Regions from separate parts of the Mahella australiensis 50-1 BON genome, predicted to be linked through region 2. Evidence: riboswitches for the same ligand, from Rfam matches in the RefSeq annotation. Region 2 holds a riboswitch; each other region holds the start of a gene.
What was found. A riboswitch is a leader RNA that binds a small molecule or an ion and turns the genes downstream of it on or off. The one in region 2 is predicted to bind cyclic di-AMP.
Positions count from the first base shown of each region.

Region 1 (3,194 bases), 390 kb from region 2:
GTGCGGCGATATGGGTGGGCATGGTTTTGCGGTAAAAGAAGATAATCCGGCAAGAATAGAACGTTCAAAGCGTATAATGGATCTGGCAAGGGATTTAGAGACAGATGTGGTGACCACTCATATAGGGGTAGTGCCATCCGATCCGAATCACGACAGATACAAGATATTGCAAGAGGCTTGCGAGCAATTGGGAGAATACGGGGATCAAGTGGGCGCGTATTTTGCTATAGAAACGGGGCCGGAAAAAACCGAGACCTTAAAGCGCTTTTTGGATAGCTTGCATAGCCGAGGTGTGCGCGTGAATTATGATCCCGCCAATCTGGTAATGGTTACGGGCGATGATCCTGTAGGGGGCGTGTATAATCTAAAAGACTACATAGTTCATACGCATGCGAAGGACGGCATAATGAAGAAAAAAACCGATCCTGAGATCATATATGGCTTTTTCGCTGATGGGGGTATAGAGGATTTCCGTATTGGCGATTATTTTGAAGAGATGCCGTTAGGTCAAGGTGCCGTGGATTTTCCAGCATACGTGAAAGCATTGGATGAGGTGGGTTATAAAGGTTTCTTTACTATAGAGCGCGAGGCGGGCGCTGATCCCGAGGCCGATATACGCCAGGCGGTAGAATTTTTGAAAGGTCTTGGGCTATAGGAGGCGATTGCTCATAGATTTAATCGATATAAGCGATATAGATAAAGAATCACCTATACCTATATACTATCAGATAAAGGAACGTATGAGGGCTCTCATAGAGGCTGGAGACTTAAAACCGGGCATGCAAGTTCCATCGGAGCGCGAATTATGCGATGAATATGGCGTGAGCCGTATGACCGTACGACAAGCCATATCCGAATTGGTTAAGGAAGGCGTGCTGTATCGTCTGCGTGGGAAAGGTACTTTTGTGGCCGAACCCAAGCTGGACCAGCCGATAATGCAATTGTCGAGTTTCAGTGAGGATATGCACAAACGCGGCATGCAAGCCGGGGCAAAAACCGTGGATATTAAGGCAGTACATGAGGATATAAGCCATGTGCGGAGAGCGTTGCGCCTGGAAGATGAAGAACCGGCGTTAAAAATAGAGCGTTTGCGCTTTGCCGACGGTGTTCCTATGGTATTTGAAGTCTCTTATTTTAGCTATAGAAGATTTTATGCATTGGAGAAGGCCGACCTCGAGCATTGTTCCTTGTATAATATATTGGAGCAACAGTTCGGAGCGCATCCGGTATCGGCTAAAGAGACTTTGGAGGCTGCATTGGCTGACAGCTATATAGCTTCTATGCTTGGTATAGAGGAAGGGGCGCCTGTGATAATGGTTATCGGTGTGACATACGATGAAGACGACGTACCGATAGAATACGTACGCTCTTACTATCGCGGCGATAGATACAAATTTTACCTGGAATTAAAACGCTAAATAACCATCAAGAATTCAAAAAGGGTATTGCATTTTGCTCTGATATATGGTAGTATAATAATACAATTAAATATGAAAAACGCTGAATTCCCGTCAGGGAAACGGGGGAACCAATTTTTGGGGTGAATCCGTAAGGTAGGGTTATCTCTTTCGACCCGAACCCGTCAGCTAACCTCGCAAGCGTAGGAAGAGGGAGCAGGCTATAATTTAGCTTGAGAAGTCACGGCTCTCGTTCGTGGCTTTTTTGTTCTCCCTCCATAATAAAAATTAAAAATTTTTAGGAGGGATTATTTTATGCCTAAATTTGCTGTCATAGGAGCCGGCAATGGAGGTATGGCCATGGCCGCCCATCTGGCGCTGAAAGGCCATGAGGTCAATCTATTTAACCGTACATTTGACAAACTGATTCCAATACAAGAGCAGGGTGGAATCTATCTTGAAGGACTTGTAGAAGGTTATGGACCACTTGAAATCGTCACATCTGATATTAGGCAAGCGATAAGGGACGTCGATGTCATTATGGTGACAGTACCGGCCGTTGGGCATCGCGATATAGCCCAAATGTGCGCTCCGTATTTGCAGGATGGTCAGATAATTGTGTTGAATCCGGGACGTACCGGTGGGGCCCTCGAATTCTCGCAGACGCTGTACGAATACGGTGTAAATGCCCGGATAACGGTGGCCGAAGCCTCGACTTTTATATACGCCTGCCGCAAGACTGGTCCATGCTCGGCTCGCATATTCGATATAAAAAAATCGGTAGAAATAGCAGCACTTCCATCTGTAAGAACGGGGTTGGTATTGGATGCGTTGAAAGAGGTATATCCGCAATTTGTTCCAGCCGAAAGCGTATTGGAAACCAGTTTCAATAACATAGGCGCTATATTCCATCCGGCGCCCACGCTGTTGAACGCTGCCCGTATAGAGACCACGGGCGGGGCATTTGAGTATTATATAGAAGGCATATCTCCGTCAATAGCTAAGATAATACAGCGTATGGATGATGAGAGAATGGCTGTGGCCAAGATGCTAAATGTAAAGTGCATGAGTGCCTTGGAATGGATGAGGGTGTCTTACGGTGTGGAGGCCGATGACCTGTACAGCGCCATACAGCAGAATAAAGGATATAAGGGCATAAAGGCGCCGTCCAATACAGATACGCGCTATATATTTGAGGATGTGCCGTACAGTTTGGTGCCAATATCAGCTTTTGGACGTATGGCAGGTGTTCCTACGCCTACGATAGATGCCATAATAGATCTAGCTTGCACCGTATCCGGCGTCGATTATCGGGCGTGTGGCAGGACTATAAGTAAATTAGGTATCGACGATATGTCGATGTATGAGATATATACTTATGTATACTTCGGAGACATCAGAAGGGGAGTGGTGGCATGAAACAGATGATAGCTGCGTCTATAGGTAACACGTTCATATAGCAGGTCCACTTAATTTTCTCGAATTGGCAAAACAATACGGGTATGAAACGCGCTTTTTAGGACCGGCTGTACCTTTGAGCCGTCTTATAGATGTTGTATTGTCTCAAAAGCCGGATTCAGTTGGCATAAGCTATAGGCTAACGCCTCAGACATTGGAGCCTTTATTGGAAGAACTCAAGGCTTTGATAGAACAATATGATTTGCAACATATAATATGGTTATTTGGCGGTACGCCTCAAAACTGCGAAACGGCCAAACGTTTCGGTATATTTGAACACGTCTTTGCCAAGAGCGGTGACGAAGAATCGTTGGCATATCTGCAAAATGAGGATATGTA
Region 1 covers NC_015520.1:2,186,703-2,189,896, reverse strand. The annotation lists gene MAHAU_RS10245 (sugar phosphate isomerase/epimerase family protein) at 1-655, shown strand, start outside; gene MAHAU_RS10240 (GntR family transcriptional regulator) at 663-1,418, shown strand; cyclic di-AMP (ydaO/yuaA leader) riboswitch at 1,489-1,616, shown strand; gene MAHAU_RS10235 (NAD/NADP-dependent octopine/nopaline dehydrogenase family protein) at 1,713-2,816, shown strand; partial or broken gene MAHAU_RS10230 (methionine synthase) at 2,813-3,194, shown strand, end outside.
Region 1: another riboswitch for cyclic di-AMP. It lies ahead of MAHAU_RS10235 (NAD/NADP-dependent octopine/nopaline dehydrogenase family protein); the one in region 2 lies ahead of dapB (4-hydroxy-tetrahydrodipicolinate reductase).

Region 2 (3,194 bases):
CGCCTATACCGATAGTGTATTGCGAAAAATGCGGCGAGGTGCCAGTGCCCGAGGACCAATTGCCGGTTATGCTGCCTACCGATGTAGTATTTACAGGGACAGGCCAATCGCCGCTTACTACATCAGAAAGCTTCGTGAATACCAAATGTCCCATATGCGGCGGTCCAGCACGGCGTGAAGTCGATACCATGGACACATTTGTATGTTCCTCATGGTATTATTTGCGCTACACCGATCCGAGGAATGATAAAGAGGCATTCAACAAAGAGAAGGCATCATATTGGATGCCGGTGGATCAATACGTGGGCGGCGTAGAGCACGCAATACTTCATCTTTTATATTCGCGCTTCTTTACCAAAGTATTGCATGATTTGGGGCTAGTAGATGTGAATGAGCCATTTGTCAATTTGTTGACCCAAGGTATGGTGCTCAAGGATGGTTCCAAGATGTCCAAATCCAAAGGCAATATAGTAAGCCCGGAAGACATAGTGGATAAATACGGTGCGGATACGGCACGCCTGTTTATACTGTTTGCCGCGCCACCCGAAAGGGATTTGGAATGGAGCGATCAAAGCGTAGAAGGATGCTTTCGCTTTTTGAACCGCGTATGGAGATTGGTGGATCAATATGCCGATGCTGTAAAAGAGTGGGTAGAAAATGGAAAGCCTGAAACCGATTTAATAAGCGATGGGGATAAAGAGTTGCGCTATATCATAAACTACACTATAAAGAAGGTCAGCGATGATATAGCCGAACGCTATAACTTCAATACCGCTATAAGTGCTATAATGGAAATGGTTAATGCCATGTATCAGAGTGATACTGCTGATAGTCCATCGACTGTTATGATGGAAGCCGTAGAAACGTTGTTGTTGTTGTTGGCTCCGTTTGTACCACATATTTCCGAGGAAATGTGGCATAGGACGGGTCATGGTGCTCCGCTTTACCTGCAAGCATGGCCGATATACGATGCCGATGCCCTGGTAAAACAGCAGGTAGAGGTGGTGGTGCAAGTAAATGGCAAGGTGCGCGATAAGGTTATGATGCCTGCCGGGGCCGATGAGGACAAAATGAAAATCCTGGCTATGCAGTCGTCTAAGGTAGCGGCGTCTATAGCTGATAAAAACATCATAAAGGTTGTGTCTGTGCCGGATAAGTTGGTAAATATTGTTGTGAGATAAAAATATAATTGAAATGATAGGTTTTGTATGATATAATACCCATACAGCGATATAGCGATATATGCTGACCGATTATTTTATGCAGAGGAGGATAAATCCTATGAAAGAAAAAGTAGAAGCAGCATTGGAAAAAATACGCCCGGCTTTAAAGGCTGACGGTGGCGATGTGGAATTAGTCGATGTGGCAAGTGACGGTGTAGTAAAGGTCAAATTGACCGGGGCTTGCGGCGCATGCCCGTTTGCTCTGATGACATTGAAACAGGGTATAGAGGAAACGCTTAAAGAGAGCGTACCTGAGGTAAAAGAAGTAGTGGCTGTATAAGACTCATACTAAAAAGGCGTTGCATATAGCAACGCCTTTTTCGGACTTATGTTATGGCTATAATATAAGACTTTCCATACCAATTATAGGTAACATTTGCTTGACATCAGCACTGAAAAATATTAAAATATAAACATCTCAAGTTTGATTCGCTTAATTTCCTGAATATAGGAAAACGGGGGACCCATTAGGATAATATGAGGCGTATTCCGAAAGGATAGAGCAACTCTTTCAGCTCGAGCCTGTCAGCTAACCTCGTAAGCGTTGAAAGGGAGTGAACGGTGATATGATTATATGATAATAAAGCCGTGGTTGACTCCACGGTTTTATTTTTCCTCATTAGATGTAATAATATGGATATAAATTCGATGTTTAAGTCCAAATAATGTCATTTTAAGGAGGTAAGAGATGGTTAAAGCATGTATGATAGGTTTAGGTAGAACTGGTAAGATAGTAGCGAAGAACATGATAGGGAGAAAGGATATTCAATTGGTTATGGCCGTTTGCAGGCCCGGCAGTGATAAGATAGGACAGGATGTGGGAACTCTATTAGGCATATCTGAGACAGGCATAAAAGTAATGGGCAGCAACTTGCTAAATGAAGGATTAAGGATTTTTAAACCTGACGTAGCGATAGACTTCACTAATCCAGAGGCTTGCATAACGAATGCAACAGTGCTAGCACGCAATAAGATAAATGCAGTAATAGCAACTACAGGATTTACCGATATACAATTTCAGAAACTTCGGAGCATAGCCGTTCAAAACAAGGTAGGTATGGTTATAGCACCTAATATTACGCTTGGTGTAAATGTGTTACAGTTTTTGTGCAAAATTGCAGCTCAATTATTGGATGATTATGATGTAGAAATAATAGAAGAGCATTTTAAAGATAAAAAGGATATACCATCCGGTACGGCTATAAAAATAGCGGAAAGCATATCCGAAGGGCGGGGTATAGAGGATAGTGTTAAGATATTAACTGAGAATGACGCCATATCTTTAAGGGGAGCGAATATTATACCCATACATTCTCTCAGGGCCGGTGGTATAGTTGGCGTACATAAGGTAATGTTTGCCAGCGACGAAGATAGCGTGGAGATAATGCATCAGTCTTTTACTCGCTCTGCATTTGCCAAAGGGGCTATTAAAGCAGCTAAATTTATTGTCGGACGAAAGGGCGTTTATGATATGGCCGATGTTTTGAATCTTGAGGAGGCGTTGGAACGATTTGCCAATAAGCAGAGGGATTCACACGCATAATGGCAAACGTACCCTAAAAAGCCTGAACTGTAATTCGTAATATAACAAATTCAGCGCGTGCAATGATATAAAGCCTATGCCTGCTACAGGCTTGGCATATATACCTCGCTTTATATCACCCGTTTCAGTTATATATTACGAATTGCAGAAGTCTGAAAAAAATATTTGCATTTCTACGTTTTGCATGTTAAAATATTATTACTTGAACACAATGGCGTGATCAAGTGCGCAGAGATAGATTTGTTCGGCGCGTCATTAGAACATTTGAGTATGTTCTGATGAGGCGCTTAATTTTAACCCTTTTATGCAAGTTTTAGATTAAAATTATGCATTTAACTCATTATATCCTTAATATATAATCAGTTAAATGCGGCTATATGAGTAAATGCATTTGTTTACGTTTTTATAAATGCATGATGCTTGATAAA
Region 2 covers NC_015520.1:1,801,244-1,804,437, reverse strand. The annotation lists gene leuS (leucine--tRNA ligase) at 1-1,181, shown strand, start outside; gene MAHAU_RS08510 (NifU family protein) at 1,282-1,503, shown strand; cyclic di-AMP (ydaO/yuaA leader) riboswitch at 1,644-1,782, shown strand; gene dapB (4-hydroxy-tetrahydrodipicolinate reductase) at 1,912-2,766, shown strand.

Region 3 (3,194 bases), 1.3 Mb from region 2:
CAGTATAGTATCGGATGGTTTGAGCACTTATTTTGAAGAACATCCGTCCGTAACCAAGATCATAATAGAAAAAGCCATAAGCGCATTTCGAGCGAGAGAGGCCGCCCGCAAAGCGCGTGAGCTTACCAGGCGCAAGAGCGCGCTGGAAAGCGTATCGATGCCGGGTAAATTGGCTGATTGCAGCGAGAGAGATCCGAAGCTGTGCGAGATATTTTTAGTGGAAGGCGATTCGGCAGGTGGGTCGGCCAAGCAAGGCCGTGACAGGCGTTTCCAGGCTATACTGCCTTTGCGTGGTAAGATATTGAATGTAGAAAAAACGCGTTTGGACAGGATATTGTCCAATGAAGAGATAAAAGCCATGATAACGGCTTTTGGAGCGGGTATAGGCGAGGACTTCGATATATCAAAGCTACGGTACGAGCGCATAATATGCATGACGGATGCCGATGTGGACGGCAGCCATATAAGAACACTGTTGCTTACGTTCTTTTATAGATATATGCGTCCATTATTGGAAAATGGCAACGTGTATATAGCGCAGCCGCCGTTATACAAGGTTGAGAAGGGTAAAAAAGAGTATTATATATACTCGGACAGGGAATTGGAACAATTGTTGACCAGGATAGGGCGTGATGGGATAACAGTGCAAAGATATAAGGGACTCGGCGAGATGGATCCGGTACAGTTATGGGATACTACCATGGATCCGGCTAAACGTACCATGTTGAAAGTATCCATAGAGGATGCCATAGCTGCAGATGAGATATTTACCATACTTATGGGCGATAATGTGGAGCCGCGCAGGGAATTTATAGCCAGCAACGCACATCTTGTGAAAAACCTCGATATATAGACCGGGCAATTGCCCGGTTAATTTTTTATTAATCTGTGTAATAATTTCTTAATATTTGCTTAATAATTAGTAAAACGTACAATACGTGAGATAAATGAAGATAATCGACTTAAACGACCGGATTTGAGCTTTGACGAGCTATAAACGGAGTAATATAATAATATGCGTTGAGTAAAAAAACGACTGGCTGAATCCCTGCCTATAGCAGGGTACGGGGGAACTTTTGGTGGGGTGAATCCTTTTAATAGGTAGGGAATCCTTCGTTCCCGAACCCGTCAACTAACCTCGGAAGCGAAATAACGTAGGAGGAGTTGTGTTCAACGCAAATGAATGATTATAAGAAAGCTGTGGCGGCAGCTATTATAAGCGCAGGTTTTATTTTCAGCAGCGTTTTTGGTACAAGCGCTATGGCTGCATCACAAGGTACAGTGACCGGAAGCGGCGTTCGCCTTCGATCCAAGCCAAGTACATCTTCGAGTATATTGACCAACGCTTATAAAGGCGATAAAGTTACGGTAAAAGATAAAAGTGGCAACTGGTACAATGTGGTTTTTAACGGCAAGGCAGGATGGATGTCTGCGGATTACATAAAGATATCATCGGGTAGTATTGCAACGGCATCTCGTGGGAATACTGCGGTAGCTCCAGGCTGGGTAACAGCCAACGGCGGTTTAATACTGCGTAAATCTCCGAGCACATCGGGCGCAAGAATAACGGTTATGCCCAAAGGAAGCCAAGTGACTGTATTATCTGAGGAAAATGGTTGGAGTCAGGTGAAATACGGCAATTATAGCGGATGGGCATCTTCGAAGTACATAACGAAAACCAAGCCTGTTTCTAATGTTACATCTTCATCGCGTTCATCTTCGATTTCATCGCAGATAGTAGCTTTTGCCGAACAGCAATTGGGCAAGCCCTATGTGCATGGTGCGGCAGGGCCGAACGCTTTCGATTGTTCGGGTCTTACATATTATATATACAAAAAATTCGGATATTCCATACCACGTACATCTGACGGTCAGGGTTTCGGCAGCTATGCCCCCACCGTGGCCAAAAGCGATTTGCAGCCCGGTGATTTGATAGTATTCAAGAGCAGCGGCAGCGGTTATCATATGGGTATATACATAGGCGGCAATGAGTTTATACATTCACCAAATCCTGGTCGCAAGGTAGCAATAAATAGCTTAAATGAGTCATGGTATAAGAGCCATTACATACAAGCTAAAAGGGTTGTAAGATAAGAAGTATAATAGCAAAGCGGTGAGCGATGATCAAAGCTCGCCGCTTTTTTATGCGAAAATATGATATAATATATAGAAGAGTATGCAAACATATGGAGGAATATAGATGCCCGAAGAAGAACAAACAAAGGTTATAGAGGTAAATCTCGAAGAAGAGATGAAACATTCATACATAGATTATGCTATGAGCGTCATAGTGGGTAGAGCACTGCCTGATGTGCGCGACGGTTTAAAACCGGTGCACCGTCGCATACTTTATGCTATGAACGAATTGGGGCTGATGCCCGATAAGCCATACAGAAAATCGGCCAGGATAGTCGGTGACGTGCTCGGAAAGTATCATCCGCACGGCGAAGCTGCGGTTTACGATAGCATGGTGCGTATGGCACAGGATTTCAGCATGAGATATCCATTAGTAGACGGACATGGCAACTTCGGATCAATAGACAATGATCCTCCGGCGGCTATGCGTTATACCGAGGCACGCCTATCGCGTCTGGCTATGGAGATGCTCACCGATATAGATAAAGAAACCGTCGACTTTATACCGAATTTCGATGAAACACTAAAAGAACCGGTTGTATTGCCTTCGCGTTTTCCCAACCTTCTGGTCAACGGTTCAGCCGGTATAGCTGTGGGCATGGCCACCAATATACCGCCGCACAATCTTAAAGAAACCATAGATGCGGCTATAAAGGTAATAGATGATCCCGATATATCCATAGACGAATTGATGAAAACACTTAAAGGGCCGGATTTCCCTACCGGCGGCATTATAATGGGAAGAGACGGGATAAAACAGGCATATCATACCGGTCGCGGCAGAATAAAGGTAAGGGGAAAAACATCTATAGAACCTTTACCCGGCGGAAGATCGCGCATAATAGTAACCGAGATACCATATCAGGTCACCAAGGCTGATCTCGTTGTACAGATAGCTAATTTGGTAAAAGATAAAAAGATAGACGGAATAGCTGATATAAGGGACGAATCCGATAAAGAGGGCATGCGCATCGCCATAGATTTAAAGCGGGATGTAAACCCAAATGTCGTGTTAAATCTGTTATATAAGCATACGCGCCTGGAAGATACATTCGGCA
Region 3 covers NC_015520.1:5,313-8,506, forward strand. The annotation lists gene gyrB (DNA topoisomerase (ATP-hydrolyzing) subunit B) at 1-853, shown strand, start outside; cyclic di-AMP (ydaO/yuaA leader) riboswitch at 1,029-1,163, shown strand; gene MAHAU_RS00030 (C40 family peptidase) at 1,180-2,094, shown strand; gene gyrA (DNA gyrase subunit A) at 2,201-3,194, shown strand, end outside.
Region 3: another riboswitch for cyclic di-AMP. It lies ahead of MAHAU_RS00030 (C40 family peptidase); the one in region 2 lies ahead of dapB (4-hydroxy-tetrahydrodipicolinate reductase).